One region of the Delftia sp. genome, then DNA from elsewhere that is predicted to be linked to it. Evidence: predicted binding sites of a transcription regulator. Region 1 holds the regulator's gene; each other region holds the start of a gene.
The links. The regulator FNR, encoded in region 1, switches genes on or off when oxygen is low (the NO sensors DNR and NnrR bind a similar motif). The targets are predictions, from matches to a motif close to TTGATNNNNATCAA.
Positions count from the first base shown of each region.

Region 2: the regulator FNR is predicted to act here: its motif matches at 2,078-2,091, upstream of dsrO (sulfate reduction electron transfer complex DsrMKJOP subunit DsrO).
Region 3: the regulator FNR is predicted to act here: its motif matches at 2,085-2,098, upstream of AC5I49_RS26675 (COX15/CtaA family protein).
Region 4: the regulator FNR is predicted to act here: its motif matches at 2,495-2,508, upstream of AC5I49_RS04110 (3-hydroxybenzoate 6-monooxygenase).

Region 1 covers NZ_JCABYI010000009.1:201,072-204,906, forward strand. The annotation lists gene ccoG (cytochrome c oxidase accessory protein CcoG) at 1-332, shown strand, start outside; gene AC5I49_RS07255 (FixH family protein) at 390-704, shown strand; gene AC5I49_RS07260 (hypothetical protein) at 886-1,173, shown strand; gene fnr (fumarate/nitrate reduction transcriptional regulator Fnr) at 1,255-1,974, opposite strand; gene hemN (oxygen-independent coproporphyrinogen III oxidase) at 2,136-3,518, shown strand; gene AC5I49_RS07275 (sulfite exporter TauE/SafE family protein) at 3,524-3,835, shown strand, end outside.
Region 2 covers NZ_JCABYI010000020.1:297,888-301,722, forward strand. The annotation lists gene nrfD (NrfD/PsrC family molybdoenzyme membrane anchor subunit) at 58-1,101, opposite strand; gene dsrO (sulfate reduction electron transfer complex DsrMKJOP subunit DsrO) at 1,118-1,963, opposite strand; gene AC5I49_RS12195 (hypothetical protein) at 2,297-2,761, shown strand; gene AC5I49_RS12200 (DsrE family protein) at 2,746-3,156, opposite strand; gene dsbG (thiol:disulfide interchange protein DsbG) at 3,168-3,835, opposite strand, start outside.
Region 3 covers NZ_JCABYI010000037.1:202,015-205,849, forward strand. The annotation lists gene cyoE (heme o synthase) at 1-627, opposite strand, end outside; gene AC5I49_RS26675 (COX15/CtaA family protein) at 624-1,814, opposite strand; gene AC5I49_RS26680 (hypothetical protein) at 2,337-2,558, shown strand; gene AC5I49_RS26685 (hypothetical protein) at 2,758-2,940, shown strand; gene AC5I49_RS26690 (hypothetical protein) at 2,937-3,185, shown strand; gene AC5I49_RS26695 (hypothetical protein) at 3,285-3,566, shown strand; gene AC5I49_RS26700 (class I SAM-dependent methyltransferase) at 3,603-3,835, opposite strand, start outside.
Region 4 covers NZ_JCABYI010000004.1:500,788-504,622, forward strand. The annotation lists gene AC5I49_RS04100 (fumarylacetoacetate hydrolase family protein) at 1-103, opposite strand, end outside; gene AC5I49_RS04105 (cupin domain-containing protein) at 142-1,179, opposite strand; gene AC5I49_RS04110 (3-hydroxybenzoate 6-monooxygenase) at 1,196-2,404, opposite strand; gene AC5I49_RS04115 (MarR family winged helix-turn-helix transcriptional regulator) at 2,609-3,145, shown strand; gene AC5I49_RS04120 (LysR family transcriptional regulator) at 3,160-3,835, shown strand, end outside.

The DNA of each region.
Region 1 (3,835 bases):
CGGTCAAGGTCGACGTGATACGCGACCGGGCGTCGCTGTCGCGCATCGTCGCGGGCGGCAAGCTGGAAAATGTCTACCGCCTGCAGATCATGAATGCCACCGAGCAGGCCCAGCGCTACCGCATCAGCGCCCATGGCCTCGACGGGCTGGAGCTGGCGTCCGAGCAGGAGGTCGAGGTCGGCCCGGCCGAGACGCGCGGCATTGCGGCGCGGCTGCAGATTCCCTACGGTTCCGCCGAGCCGGGCTCGCACACCGTATTCTTCGATATCGATGCCGTGCATTCAGGCGCGGGACGCGCGTCCGAAAAGGCCGTCTTCCTGGTGCCCCGGTGATATGTCTGGCCGGCGCCGCCCAGGCTGCGCCGGCTGTTTGAAAGAAAGAGGTTATCCATGTCTTCCAGTCCCGCAGTCTCCGCGCCCGCCACGGCCCCTTCGCATCCGGACGCCGGCAAGCCCTGGTGGAAGTTCGCCCATGTCTGGCTCGTGGTGGCCGGCCCGGCCGCCGTCGTGGTGGCTGGCGTGGTCACGGCCGTCATTGCGATCAATGGCGCCGATCCCGTGATCGATCCTGACTATTACCGCAATGGCATCACCATCAACGAGCGTGCCGATGGCGTGCGCGAAGTGCCCAAGAGCCTGGCGCCCGCGGTCACCGGCCGCAACCACGCGGCCACGCCCGCGCAGGACCATCCCACGGACCGCTGAACGCAGGAAAATGCCGTGCACAAGGCCGCAGTCGCGGCCTTTTTGCATGGTGGATGGCATCTCCAGCATGCGCGAGGGCCAAGGGTTTCCTACAGGCAGTGCAGGGTGCGCAGGGCTTGGCACGGTGCGAGGGCGGCGCGCACAATGAAAGCCACCCCTCGACAGCTCAAGGAGATCGCTGATGTTGGCCCAACGCTGGATGTGGATTGCCTGGCCGGCCTTTCTGGCCGCCGCCGTGATGGAGATGCTGGTATTCGCCTTCGTGGACCCGCTGGAGCTGCACTGGCTCGGCGACCTGGGCTGGTCGCGGCAGGGAATCTACACGCTGGCCTTCTTCGCCTTCTGGGGCGTGACCATGCTGTCCAGCCTCATGACCACCATGCTGGGACGCTCCACGCACGATCTCAACGACGGCGTGGTCTCCGAGCCGGACCCAAATCTGGCCATGCAGGGCCTGGGGCGCGATTGAACCTGCGTGCACTGCAATGGCAATGAACAAGGCCCGCGATCGCGGGCCCTGTTCATTGCCGGGGGGCGGGGCCTTGCGGCGTCACTGGCACTGCTGGCTGTTGACGATGCGCTTGAGCGCGTCCGTGTCCAGGATGCGCAGATGGCGCTGGCGCACCTCGATGATGTTTTCTTCGGCAAACTTCGAGAAGGTGCGGCTCACCGTCTCCAGCTTCAGGCCCAGGTAGCTGCCGATTTCCTCGCGCGTCATGCGCAGCACCAGTTCCGACTTGGAAAAGCCCCGGGCGTGGAGGCGCTGCACCAGGTTGAGCACGAAGGCGGCCAGGCGCTCCTCGGCACGCATGCTGCCCAGCAGCAGCATCACGCCATGCTCGCGCACGATCTCGCGGCTCATGACCTTGTGCACATGGTTTTGCAGGGCCGTGACCTCGCGCGACAGGTCCTCCAGCTTGTCGAAGGGCATGACGCAGACCTCGGCGTCTTCCAGCGCGACCGCATCGCAGGTGTGGTGGTCGTTGACGATGCCATCCAGGCCGATGATCTCGCCGGCCATCTGAAAGCCCGTGACCTGGTCGCGCCCGTCCTCGGTGGCCACGCAGGTCTTGAAGAAGCCCGTGCGGATGGCGTACAGCGAGGTGAAGGACTCACCGTTGCGAAACAGCAGGCCGCCGCGCTTGACCTTGCGGCGCGTGGCCACGATGTCGTCGATGCGCTGCATCTGCTCGGCATCCAGGCCCATGGGCATGCACAGCTCGCGCAGGTTGCAATTGGAACAGGATGCTTTGATGGTCTGAAGGTTCATGGAGTAAACATCAGCGGCGCAGCAGTGCGCCGGCGGTGACCTCGTGGATGGCGATGAGTTGGATCAAATTGTCGCAGCACTGCCGCGAACAACTCTTGATATGAGTCAAGGACGCGGCCAATGGGCTGCGGCACAGTGGACGACATTAGAGGAAAAAACCCATGACCGCTGTCACCCCAGAGCTGCTGCGTCGCTTCGACGTACCGGGGCCCCGATACACCTCGTTCCCCACGGCCGATCGTTTCGTGGAGGCTTTCGGTGCTGAAGACTATATCCTGGCACTTGAGCACCGCAAATCGAGTACCGCAGCGCGGGCCATGCCTTTGTCGCTGTATGTGCATGTGCCGTTCTGCGAGTCGCTGTGCTACTACTGCGCCTGCAACAAGATCGTGACGCGCCACCACGATCGCGCGGCCGTCTACCTGGACTACCTGGCGCGCGAGATGGCCTTGCACACGGCCCATTGCGGCAAGGGCCAGGCCGTCAGCCAGCTGCACCTGGGCGGCGGCACGCCCACCTTCTTCTCGGACGATGAACTGCGCACGCTGATGGCCCTGCTGCGCGAGCATTTCAAGCTGGAGCCGGGCGGCGAATACTCCATCGAGGTCGATCCGCGCACCGTCAGCGTCGAACGCCTGGCCGTGCTCAAGGAACTGGGCTTCAACCGCCTGAGCTTCGGCGTGCAGGACTTCGACGAACAGGTGCAGATCGCCGTGCACCGCGTGCAGCCGGCCGAGCAGGTGTTCGCGCTGGTGGCAGCGGCACGGCAGCTGGGCTTTGCCTCCATCAACGTGGACCTGATCTACGGTCTGCCCAAGCAGACGCCCGAGTCCTTCGAGCGCACGCTGGCCCAGGTCAATGCGCTGCGGCCCGACCGCATCGCGCTCTATGCCTATGCCCACCTGCCCGAGCGCTTCAAGCCGCAGCGGCGCATCGCGGCCGAGGACCTGCCCCAGGGCGCCGACAAGCTGGCCATGCTCTCGCGCTCCATCGCGGCCTTCATGGACGGCGGCTATGTCTACGTCGGCATGGACCACTTCGCCTTGCCCGAGGACGCGCTGGCCGTGGCCAAGCGCCAGGGCCGGCTGCATCGCAACTTCCAGGGCTACAGCACCCAGCCCGACTGCGACCTGATTGCGCTGGGCGTGTCGGCCATCGGCAAGGTGGGGGCCAGCTACAGCCAGAACGCCAAGACGCTGGAGGAGTACTACGACGCCATCGACGCCGGCCACCTGCCCGTGGTGCGCGGCCTGGCACTGTCGCGCGATGATCTGGTGCGGCGCGCCGTCATCATGGCCATCATGTGCCAGGGCGCCGTGCTGTTCGAGCCCATGGAGCAGGCCTGGCTGCTGGGCTTTCGCGAGTACTTCGCCCCCGAGCTGGCGGCGCTTCAGGACCTGCAGGCCAAGGGGCTGGTGCAGATCAGCGACGAGGGATTCCAGGTCACGCCCATGGGCTGGTACTTCGTGCGTGGCGTGGCCATGCTGTTTGACCGATATCTGCAGGCCGACAAGAACCGGGCGCGGTTTTCGAGGATCATCTAGGCCCCATGCTGTTGTCGCTGCTCTGGACCGCTTTGATCATGGGGCTCGTCGGCGGGCCCCATTGCCTTGCCATGTGCGCCGCGCCCTGCGGCGTGGTCACGGGCGGGGCGGGGCAGGGCACGGTACAGGGTGGTGGGCAGGTGGTCGCCGTCCATGGACTGCAAAGCCGGCTGTGGCTGCGCACGGCGCTGTTCCATGGCGGGCGGCTGGCCGGCTATGCCAGCCTGGGCGCTGCCTCGGCGCTGGCCATGGAAAGCCTGTCCTGGCTCACCAGCCAGACCACGGCGCTGCAGCCGTTCTGGACGCTGACCCATGTC
Region 2 (3,835 bases), on a different contig from region 1:
CCGGCCGGTGGCGGGCCGCGCTCCGTGAATGGGTGAGGGGTCGTCAGGGCGGCGGTGTCAGAGGGCGCGGGCCGCGGCCGAGCGCGCGGGAAACAGCTCCAGCGCCCAGGTGGCCAGCGTCACCAGTGCAATGCACAGGCCGGCCACGCCCAGCATGCCCAGCAGGCCGTCGCCGCCCAGCGGCATGTGGTAGATGTACAGGCCCGCGCCGTACTTGGGCACGCCTTGCACGCCCATGAACAGCGCCCAGCGGAAGGCCCAGGCCGCGGCGGCCAGGCCCAGCCCCAGGGCCAGCGTGTAGCGCGGGCAGGCCATGCGCTGCCCACCCCGCACCAGGGCCCACAGCAAGGCGGCACCGGCCACGGCCGAGCCCAGCATGCTCAGGCGCCAGACCGGAAACTGCTGCCACAGCTGCAGCGCCGCCTGGAAGGAGCGGCCCTGGCCCAGCCAGCCGGCAACGGCCCAGATCGCCACCATGGCCAGCAGGCACAGCGCCAGCGCCAGGCCCAGCACGCGCAGGGCCTGCAGGGCGCCGGCATCGGGGCGGTGGCGGGCGGGCAGAAAGCGCGCCGTCACCAGCATGCAGCCCACCGTGGCCAGCCAGCCCGTGAGTGCCAGGTTCAGCGGCACCCACAGCGTGTTCCACAGCGGGCGCGAGCGCACGGCCATCAGCTCGGCGCCGGTATAGGCGGTGATGGTCAGCGCCGACACGGCCAGCAGCGGCGCCAGCCAGCGCAGCCACTGCGGCCGGCCCAGCCACCAGGCCAGCACGAAGGCCAGCGCCAGTCCCACGAAGGCCGGCAGCAGCAGGGCGCCCACCGACATCCACGACCACGGCGTGAAGTGCGCATAGAAATGCCAGAAGCGCGCAGGCTGGTGCAGGTCGGCCAGCAGCGACACGGGCGCCGCGATGGCGCTGACGGCCAGCACCAGCACGGCGGCCGGCAGCAGGCGCGCCATGGCGCTGGCGCGCGGCGCCCAGGCGCAGGCGGCGGCCAGCAGGGCGGCGCCCGTGGCAATGCCGGCCAGGAAGAAGTACTGCACGGCCCAGGGCAGCCAGGCCGATTCGTAGGCGGGGGTCAGGAGTTCGACGATGTGCATGGGGTGCTCCTTGCGTTCAGTGGGAAGTGACCAGCCGCACGCTGGCCTGCCCGTCCACGCCGTCGACGAAGGCGTCGGGCAATCCCAGGTAGTACACATGCGGGTCCGTGCCCATGGCGGGCTTGAGCACCTTGAGGTCCTTGGCGTGCTCGCGCATGCGCTGGCGGATCTCGCTGCCCTCGTCGTTGAGGTCGCCGATCACGCGGGCGCCGCCCACGCAGCTTTCCACGCAGGCCGGCAGCAGGCCGGCCTCCAGGCGGTGCTCGCAGAAGGTGCACTTGTCGGCGGTCTGCGTCTCGTGGTTGATGAAGCGCGCGTCATAGGGGCAGGCCTGCACGCAGTAGCCGCAGCCCACGCAGCGCTCGTTGTCCACCAGCACGATGCCGTCGCTGCGCTGGAAGGTGGCCTGCACCGGGCAGACCGGCACGCAGGGCGGGTTGTCGCAGTGGTTGCACAGGCGCGGCAGGTTGAGCATGGCCGGCGGCAGGTCCTCGTTGCCCGCGTGCTGCACCTCGTACTGCAGCACCGTGGTGCGGAACTGGCCCAGCGGCGGCAGGTTCTCCATGGAGCAGCTCACCGTGCAGGCCTGGCAGCCTATGCAGCGGCGCAGGTCCACCAGCATGCCGTAGCGCTTGCCGGCCTCGCCGGGGCGGCGCGGTGGCTGGAAACCCGGGGTGCCGGGCGCGGCCGCCGCTACGGGCAGGGCCACGGCCGCCATGGCAGCGGCCAGCAGGTCCTGCAGGAAGCCGCGCTTGCCGGCGGCGGGCTGCGCATGGGAGACGGTGCGGGCGGGGATGTCCTGGGAGGAGGGCTTGCAGCTGCAGTCGTTGCAGCCGCTGCCGGCGCGGGATGTTTTTGGCATGGCCTGTCTTTCATCGTCCTGCGGCCACGGAGGGTGGTCGCTCAAACTCAACAAAGCATTAAAAATATGCTTTTTATATTGAATTTAATATATGAAATTCAGGGCCTTGGCGGCTTGATGTGAGTCAAGCAATGGGCTTGCAAAGCGCCACCGACTGCCTGCCATGGACAGGCGCCCAAGGCAGTCCATAGCGTGTGGCGCAGGGATTAAGACGGGGTTAACAGGGTGACTGCATTCCTCGGGAATGCGGGGCGCGTATCGGAAATCACCCTCTTGTTTCCGTGCGCGGCCCCGGTCTACGCTGCTTGTGTCGCCACTGCCAAGGAGTTCTCCATGAACCATGCCCTGAACAGCCTTGCTTCGGAACTGGACCTTGCCGCCGAAGCCGGCGAGCACCTGAGGCTGCAATTCACACAGGCCTGCGTGGACCGCATCGCGCACCTGCTGGAAGACCCGGACGTCATCCGCTGCGCACAAGGCCTTCGCCGCTACCTGGACGGCCAGATCGACAGGCAGGAGCTGGACCGCCTGGCCCGCGAGGCCGCCAGCCTGGCCAACCACCATCAGGGATCACGCTCCCTCGACGGCTGCGGCCATGCCGCCGTGTCCGCCACCTATGCCACGGCCCACGGCCTGGCGGGCCGGGCGCTGCAGGCGGCCGACTATGCGGCCTATGCCATGGTCTATGGCGAGGGCGGCCACGGCGCCGTCACGGACCGCGAGTCCTTCGAGCCTGAATACCAATGGCAGGCGCGCTGCCTGGCCTCGCTGGCGCAGGCCGCTCAGCAGCGCACGTAGCACCAGGCCGACTGCTGCAGCAGGGCCAGTGACTCGATGCCGCCCTGCGGCAGCACGCGCATGCCGGCAGGCGCCTCGCGGCCCAGCTTCCTGAGCGTGTTCGGGCAGACCAGCGCATGGGCCAGGGCCTTTGCATCCAGATGCTGCGGCGTGCCCGGCGCTGCGTCCAGCAGCGCCTCGACGGCCGGGCCGTTGATGACGATGCGGACTTCGGCACCGGGCCGGTCCTGGCGCAGGTTGGCCAGATTGCTGCGTGCACGGGCCAGGGCGCCGGGTGTGGGCGCATGCAGCACGATGCGCAGCGGCGGCGCATCCGGCCGGACGGGGAACAGGTCGCTCCAGTCGCTGGAGGCGGTGGAAGCGGTGGAAGCGGCGGGAGAACGGCTTGTGCTCATGGTCGTCCTCGTCATTTCCTGCCACGCGGCCCCATGACCTCTTCCAGCAGGCCCGGCGGCAGGCCGGTGCGTACCTGCACCACTCCCTTGTCATCCTTCCAGACCAGGGCCGGCGTGGCACGCAGGCCCCAGGTGGACATCAGCGAGGCATGGTTGGCCAGCACCTGCCGCGTGGCCTGCGGCACCGGGGCCAGCGGCGTGGCGCCCGCGCCTTCTGCGCTGGCGCGGCCGGCCTTGGCATAGGCACGTGCGTGCTCGGCCAGGGCCTGCTCTGGCTGGCGCGCGGTCAGCATGGCGGCGGCCTTGCCCTCGCTGCTGGGCTTGAGGATGCCCACCAGAATGTGGCGCAACTGCACCTGGCCGCTCTCCACCCAGGGCCGGGCATCGTTCCACAGCTGGTTGCAATAGGGGCAGTTGGGGTCGGTGAACACATAGACCGTGCGCGGCGCGTCGGCGCGGCCATCCGGGATGGACTGGGCGCGCTGCACATCGCTCCACAGCTGCTCGCCCATGGGCTTTTGCACGGCGGCCTGCAGGGCCTGGGCGTTCACGTCGCGGCCCTGGGCGTCGATGACCGTGCCCAGCACCCAGTGCTTGCCGTCAGGCATGCGGTAGATGGGCACGGGCTGGCGGTCGCGGTAGGCGGCCCAGGCCTTGAGTCCGCCCACGGCCGGCAGCG
Region 3 (3,835 bases), on a different contig from region 1:
CATCGGCAGGCCCGACTGGCGGTAGTCCTCCACGCGGTACAGCGCCAGCGCCCAGAAATGCGGAGGCGTCCACAGGAAGATGATGAGAAACAGGATCAGCGCCTCGGGTCCGACCTGGCCCGTCATCGCGGCCCAGCCCAGCACGGGCGGCATGGCGCCGGAGGCGCCGCCGATCACGATGTTCTGCGGCGTGGCGGGCTTGAGGATCACCGTGTAGATCACGGCATAGCCCACGAAGGTGGCCAGCGTCAGCCACATGGTCAGCGGATTGGTGCACAGCAGCAGCACCAGCGCACCCAGCGTGCACAGGATGGCCGAGAAGGCCAGGGCCTGCTGGCTGGTCAGCTCCCCGCGCGCCGTGGGCCGCCAGGAGGTGCGCTTCATGCGCGCATCGATATGGCGCTCCACCAGGCAGTTGAAGGCCGCTGCGGCGCCCGCCACCAGCCAGATGCCCAGGCAGGCCAGCGCCATGTGCAGCCACTGGTCGGCGTTGGGCCAGCCCGGCACGGCCAGCACCATGCCGATCAGCGCGCAGAACACGATCAACTGCACCACGCGGGGCTTGGTCAGGGCATAGAACTGCGTCCAGCGTGAGGACTCGACACTCAGGGAAGCTTGTTTACTCATGCAATCTCTCCACGGGCAACCGGCAACCCGGCCCGCAGCGTGCCCGGGCGACTGGCCGCCAGGCACCAAACAATCACGGTCACCAGCGCGGCTGCGCCACCCGTATGCAGCACCGCGGCCACCAGCGGCCAATCGAGCACCACGTTCGACAGGCCTGTCAGCACCTGCAGCACCAAAAACGCACCCAGCACGCGGCGCTGCAACGCCAGTGCGGGCACTTCACCCAAACGCCACCACAGCCCGGCCAGCGCAGCCACCACCACATAGGCCGCCAGGCGGTGCAGATAGTGGATGGCCGTGAGGCCCGCAAAGCTGATGTTGCTGCCGTCCTGCAGCAGGCCCAGCGGACGCCAGATCTGCAGCGCCTGCGAAAAATCCATGGCCGGCCACCAACTGCCCTGGCAGGTCGGAAAACTGCTGCAGGCCAGCACCGCATAGTTGGTGCTGACCCAGCCACCCAGTGCCACCTGCAGCACCAGCAAGCCCAGGCCCAGCCACAGCAGAGCACGCAGGCCCGGGGAAATCACCGTTGCCTGCTGCTGGCGTGCCTCCCGGCTCAGCCCCACGGCGGGCACGCACAGCAAGGCCAGCAGGCCCGTGCCGCCCAGCAGGTGCAGGGTCACGATGGCCGGAAACAGCTTCATGGTCACGGTCCAGGCGCCAAAGGCACCCTGCAGGCAGACCCAGAACAGCGCCAGCGTGGGCCACCAGGGGCTCATGGCCCCCCGCCGTGCGCCTTCCACGCCTTGGGCGCCACCCGCCCTGCCCTGGCGGCGCGCACGCCGCCAGGCCATGATGGTCATGGCGATGATGAGCACGCCCACGGTGGTGGCCAGATAGCGGTGGACCATCTCTATCCATGCCTTGCCATGCGTCACCGGCCCGGTGGGCATGGCGGCCTGCGCCTCGGCAATCTGCGCGCGGGCGCCCATGGGGCTGGCGCTGCCATAGCAGCCCGGCCAGTCAGGGCAGCCCAGGCCGGAATCGGTCAAACGCGTAAAGGCGCCGAACAGCACCAGGTCGAAAGTCAGGAACAGCGTCAGCACCGACAGTGCCTGCAGCCGCTTGAGCGAGCCACCGTTGCGGTTGCGCAGCCACACCCAGGCCAAGGGTCCCAGCGCCAGCAACAGGCCCAGCAGCATCAGCTCCAGAACGGGGGCCAGATCGTACAGCGCCTGCTCGTTCACCTCCGCCCTCCGCAGCGCAGCGTCCACCGGACGGAACCGACCCCAGGCAAGCCGCAAGGCAATGCCACAGGCGCATCCGGTTGGCGACAGCAGAACTTCATAAATGAGAGCAATTTGACGAGAAGGCTCAGCCCCATGCGCGAGATTGGATCGCAGGCCGGGCCCACAGAGAATCAGGACATGCACCCAGATACAGGCTGCGGGACGGCACCCCATGCACAAGGCCCGCCAAGCGGGCCCGGTCGCTGCAACTTTCAGAGCAGCATGTCTTTGATATGAAACAATTCTACTTGCCTGCGCACCACTCAATCGCCCAAGCGCGCAGTGCCCCTAGACCGCAGCCAGCTTCTTTTGGCCGGCGTGATGCGGCTTGGGCCGGGTGCACACGAATTTGCGCAGGGCACCGCCCGAGGCATCGGTGGCCCGGCTTTGCACAACTGCTCAGATTCGCTCAGATTCAGACGCCCAGCGTTCCTTAGATTGACGCTTTCACTTGGGGACCGGCAACCGCCGGGTGAGGCCATGATTGCAGGACGCTCGTGGACTGTGCTTGATGGGCGCGGACACGAAATCGGGCGTGTCGAAGGCGATGAATTCGTCCGGTGCGGGACCAGGCTCATCTACCGCATCGATGGGCCGGCGCTGTACTCCATGGACGGCTCGGCCAGACTGATGGGCTTTATCGAAGGGACCGAGGTCAGAACGCGGCAGGGGCGGATCTTTCTCAAATTCCTCGCGCATTGAACTGCGCTGCTCTGATCTGCGTAGCACCGTGCGCGTGCAGCGGCAAGCTTTCGGCCCCCTTCTGCGCCAGCCGATGACAATCTATATCAATTCATTCATAGCCAGTCGCTAAGACGCACAGATAATTGCCGGCATCGTGTGAATTGTGAGAAGGGACCGGGCCACGTGCCACGCCCTTCGCATGCTGGAGGATTGGCAGATGAGCGCCCCGGAAATGGAGGCCATACAGGAGCGGCTGAAGAAGCTGCGGGCCGACGAGGCGCAGGTAGCCGAGCAGCTGGAACGGCTGCAGACCCAGAAGGCTGCGCTGGAGCACAGGCAGGCCATGATCCAGGGCGCCTTGGAGGTGCTGGAAGAGATGCGGCAGGAGCTGGAGCCATGAACCGCGGCAAGCCCGGTTCGTCCCCGTCCTCGTCACCGCCCGCCACTGCCCTGCCAACAACCCAGGACTGGCTGGAAAGAATTGCAGCCCTGGATGCCACGCAGCCGCCGCCTACCCCACCTCGTCCGCGCAACACCCGCAAAGCAGCGCGCCGCAAGGCGGTCACCATCGTGGCAAGGCTGGTGCTGCTGGTGCTGCTGGCCATCGCCCTGGCCGTGGCGGCGCAATTGATGTGGGTCAAGTAGCTGCCTGCGGTATACCCTCGCATCCTGGCGAAGTTCCCATATTGTTTGCATGCTCACTTGCGCCTAGCATGGAGGCACACTCAACGCAGTGGAGGTGTCATGGCCGATCCCGAAGAACCGCTGGAAATACGCTCAGAACGCTGGCAGTCGCTGAAGGGGCTGGACATCGCCTCCGTGGATCTGGGCCCCATCTGCGTGGTGCTCTTGCTGACGTTGATCTGCATGGCCGTGATGCTGCTGCTGGCCAAGTCCGGCGCCGAGCAGGTGCGGCAGGCCCAGCCATCGCCCCAGGCCAAAGGCCCTGCTCCCCGACCGCAACCGGCGCAGCCCGTGGCAGAACCCGCCCAGCAACAGACCTGGATACCGGCCTTGCGCACCTGAGCGCGGCAAGGCCGGTCCAGGCCGTAGGTAGCGCGTTCAGACCTTCATCGAACGTGTCGCAATGAAGGTCGGCACGAACTTCTCGATCACAAAACGGGCGTGGGGCTGCCAGTCCTCGTGGAAGCCCGTCAGCACAAGCCCCGCATCCAACTGCCCCCCGATCTGATCGGCCAGCGTATGGCCGAACACCAGGGCCTCGTTGCGCTCGCGCTTGGCCGCAATCGCCTCGGGCGGCAAATCTGCCACATCGGAATACGGCAGGCGCCAGG
Region 4 (3,835 bases), on a different contig from region 1:
GGCCCACGAAGAACAGGCGGTTCACGGGCAGGCGCTGCGTGCTGCCGCGCACGGGCAGGGATTGGACGGGGGGCGGGGTCCAGAGGTATTGGGGGGCGGTCATGGTATTGGCGATGGGGGAGGAAAGAGACATCGGAGGATTCAAGGCCGGACTTCGTAGAGGCCCAGCTTTCGGTGCAAAGGCGCCTCGTCTGCCAGGAAGAGGAAGGCGGGCTCGCTGGCGCTGGCATTGGTCAGCGTGGCGGGCGCCCAGCCGGGCACGCAGCAGGTGTCGGCCGGGGCCAGGTCGAAATGGCGGTCCACGGCGGCCACGCTGGCGCCGCCCTCGATGACATGGAACACACAGGCCGGCGAGCGGGCGGGCAGCTGCAGCGTCTGGCCCGGGCGCAGCATCAGCGCGTAGAAGCCCAGGATGTTTTCGCAGTCGGCCCCGGTTTCGGGGTTGGTGTAGGCCAGCTGCACGCAGTCCAGATCGGGGCGGTCGGCGGCCAGCTCCAGCAGCGCGGCGCGGGCATCCTTCCACGGGTAGCGCAGCATGGGGTAGGCCTTGGCGCTGCGGGCGAACACCTGCGTGGGTGCCAGGCCGCCGCGCGCATACGCCCGGTCGCCACGGCCGGGCAGGGCGGGCTGGCGCGGGCCGTCCACGTGGTAGGTGACTTCCAGGTAGTAGGCCAGGGGCAGGTCCAGCACATCGAGCCAGACCACGGGCTCGTCGCCGTCATGGCCATGCTCGTGCCACAGGCCCGTGGGCGTGAGGATCAGGTCGCCGCGCTCCATAGGGCATTTCTCGCCGTCGACCAGGCTCCAGGCGCCCTGGCCTTCCACCACCATGCGCACGGCATTGGGCGTGTGGCGGTGCGAGGGCGCCCACTCGCCGGGCAGCAGCAGCTGCATGCCCAGGTAGATGGAGGAGCTGGCCTGCATCTTCTCCAGCCCATGGCCGGGGTTGGCCAGCACCAGCACGCGGCGCTCGGCCTTTTCGATGGGCGTCAGCTCGCCCGCCTGCATCAGCAGCGGACGGATGGCCTGGTAGGGCCAGGCAATCGGCTGGGTGCGCGGGCGCGGCGTGTGCGGCGGCATCACGTTGCGCAGGCTGGGCCACAGCGGCACCAGGTTGTTGCGCGCGAGTTCGTCGCGGTAGTCCTGGGGCAGGTCTTCCAGGCGGCCAAGTTCTTGCATGGCGGTCTCCTTGTGTTCAGTCTTCGGCGAGGCAGGTTTCGGCCTTCCAGCCGTACAGCCATTCCATGGCGTCGTAGAAACGCTGGGGCGTGCGGCCCTTCCAGAGGTCGTTGCGCACCAGGCGCTCCACGCCGCTGGCGTGGAAGATGCGGCCCATCTCGCGCGCGGACAGCACCACGCGCGCCGTGCGGGCAATGCGCGAGCGCTCGTACAGCCGCAGCGCCTGCGGCCAGTCGTTGCCGCAGTGCTTGAGCGCCTGGCCCAGCGTCACCGCGTCTTCCAGCGCCATGCAGGCGCCCTGGGCGATGTATTGCAGCGTGGGGTGTGCGGCATCGCCCAGCAGCGTGGCGCGGCCGAAGCTCCACTGGCCAATGGGCTCGCGGTCGGCCGTGGCCCAGCGCTTCCAGCTTTTGGGCAGGTCTATGAGCTGGCGCGCGCGCGGGCAGCAGTCGCTGTAGTAGCTTTGCACCTCTTGGCGGCTGCCTTCGCGCACGCCCCATTCCTCCTGCTCGCGGCTGTGGAAGGTGACGACCACGTTGTACTGCTCGCCGCCGCGCAGCGGGTAGTGCACCAGGTGGTAGTTGGGGCCGACCCAGATGCTGGCCGCGTTCCAGCGCAGGTCTTCGGGGAAGTCGTTCTTCTCCACCACGGCGCGGTACACCACATGGCCGGAGACACGCGCCGCATCGCCCACGTACTGCTGGCGTACCACGGACTTCACGCCATCGGCGCCGATCAGGGCCTGGCCCACATGGACCTGGCCGTGCTGGTCGCGCACGGTGACGGTGTCACCCTCCTGCTGCACGGCTTCGATGCGGGTGCCCGTCAGGGTCTCGATTTGGCCGTGGGTGCGCGCGCCTTCGAGCAGCGAGGTGTGGATGTCGGCGCGGTGGATCACCGCATACGGGTTGCCGAAGCGGGCGCGAAACGCCTCGCCCGTGGGAATGCGGCCGACCAGCCGCTCATCGAGCGCGTCGTGCATCACCATCTCGTCGGTATAGACCGCGCGGCCACGGGCCAGCTCGCCAATGCCCAGCGCGTCGAAGGCCGCGAATGCGTTGGGCCCCAGTTGTATGCCGGCGCCGATCTCGCCCAGCTGCGGCGCCTGCTCCAGCACCTTGACGGCGAATCCCTGGCGCGCCAGGGCCAGCGCGGCCGCCACGCCGCCAATGCCGCCGCCTGCCACAAGAACGGGCAGCGCCCGGGAAGAAATGCTGGTGTTCATGGATGTCCTGTGCTTCGTGGTGCGTGTCGCTCGCCAGGGGGTCAGATGCGTCGCGACTAATTAAACAGTATGCTGACGATGAGTGTAGTGTTGATTTGCATCAGGCCAGCCTGGGGTTTCCCTGGATGCAGGCAAAACGATGGTGGACAGCGTGTCCGGGTGAATCACCTGTCCGCCAGCCAACGCCAACGGAGGGCGCGGTTCATGCGAACATCTGCGCTTGCCCGCAGGGACCCGGAAAAGAGCGCAATGGCCATGGACTACCAACCCGCAGAACTAGAAAACTACCCCGGCTACCACATCCGCCGCCTGCAGCAGATCGCGGTAGCCGTCTTCATGGAAGAGACCCAGGAATTCGGCGTGACCCCCGTGCAGTACGCGGCGCTGTCTGCCGTGCTGCGCCAGCCCGGCGTGGACCAGCGCACGCTGGCGCGGATGATCGGCTTCGATACCTCGACCATTGGCAGCGTCATCGACCGGCTGGAGGCGCGCGGCCTCATGGTGCGCAACACCAGCCCGGCCGACCGGCGCGTGCGCCTGCTGTCGGTCACCGCAGAAGGCGCCGCGCTGCTGGCCGCTGCCGAGCCCTCGGTGCTGCGGGCCCAGCAGCGCATGCTGGAGCCGCTGCCGCAGGAGCAGCGGGGCCTGTTCATGGACATGATGGCCGTCCTGGTGCGGCAAAACGACGAGCTGGCGCGTGCGCCCAGCACGCTGGCCGCGCGCCGCGCCGCTGCCGACTGAGGCGGCCTCGACCCATGGACTGGGACCACCTGAGATTCTTTGGCGAGCTGGCGCGCAGCGGCAGCATGGCCGCCGCCGCGCGGCAACTGGGCGTGGAGCACACCACGGTGTCGCGCCGCATCCAGGCCCTGGAAAAGCAGCTGGGGGCCGTGCTCTTCGAGCGCGAAGCGGGCCAATGGCGGCCCACGGAGGCCGGCCGACAGTTGCTGGGCGTGGCAGACGCCATGCAGCGCGCCGCAGCCGGGCTGGAGCGCATGCCGCTGGCGGCCGAATCCGCCAGCCAGGGCCCGTCCGGCCTGGTGCGCGTGGGCGCCACGGAGGGCTTCGGCACCCAGCTGCTGGCCCCGCAGCTGGCCGCGCTGACGCAGCGCCATCCGCTGCTGAGCATCGACCTGCTGGCCCTGCCGCGCCTGCTGCACCTGTCGCGGCGCGAGGCCGACATCGTCATCTCTCTGGAGCGCCCCACGCGCGGCTCGGCCGTGGTCACCAAGCTCACGGACTACCGGCTGTTCCTCTACGGCCAGCGCGAATACCTTGCGCGCCGTCCGCTGGTGGCGCGCACCGAGGACCTGCGCCACCACAGCTTCATCCACTATGTGGACGACCTGCTGTTCACGCGCGAGCTGCAGCTGCTGTCCACCCTGTTCCAGCCCGAGCGATTTGCCTTTCGCAGCACCAGCATCACCGCCC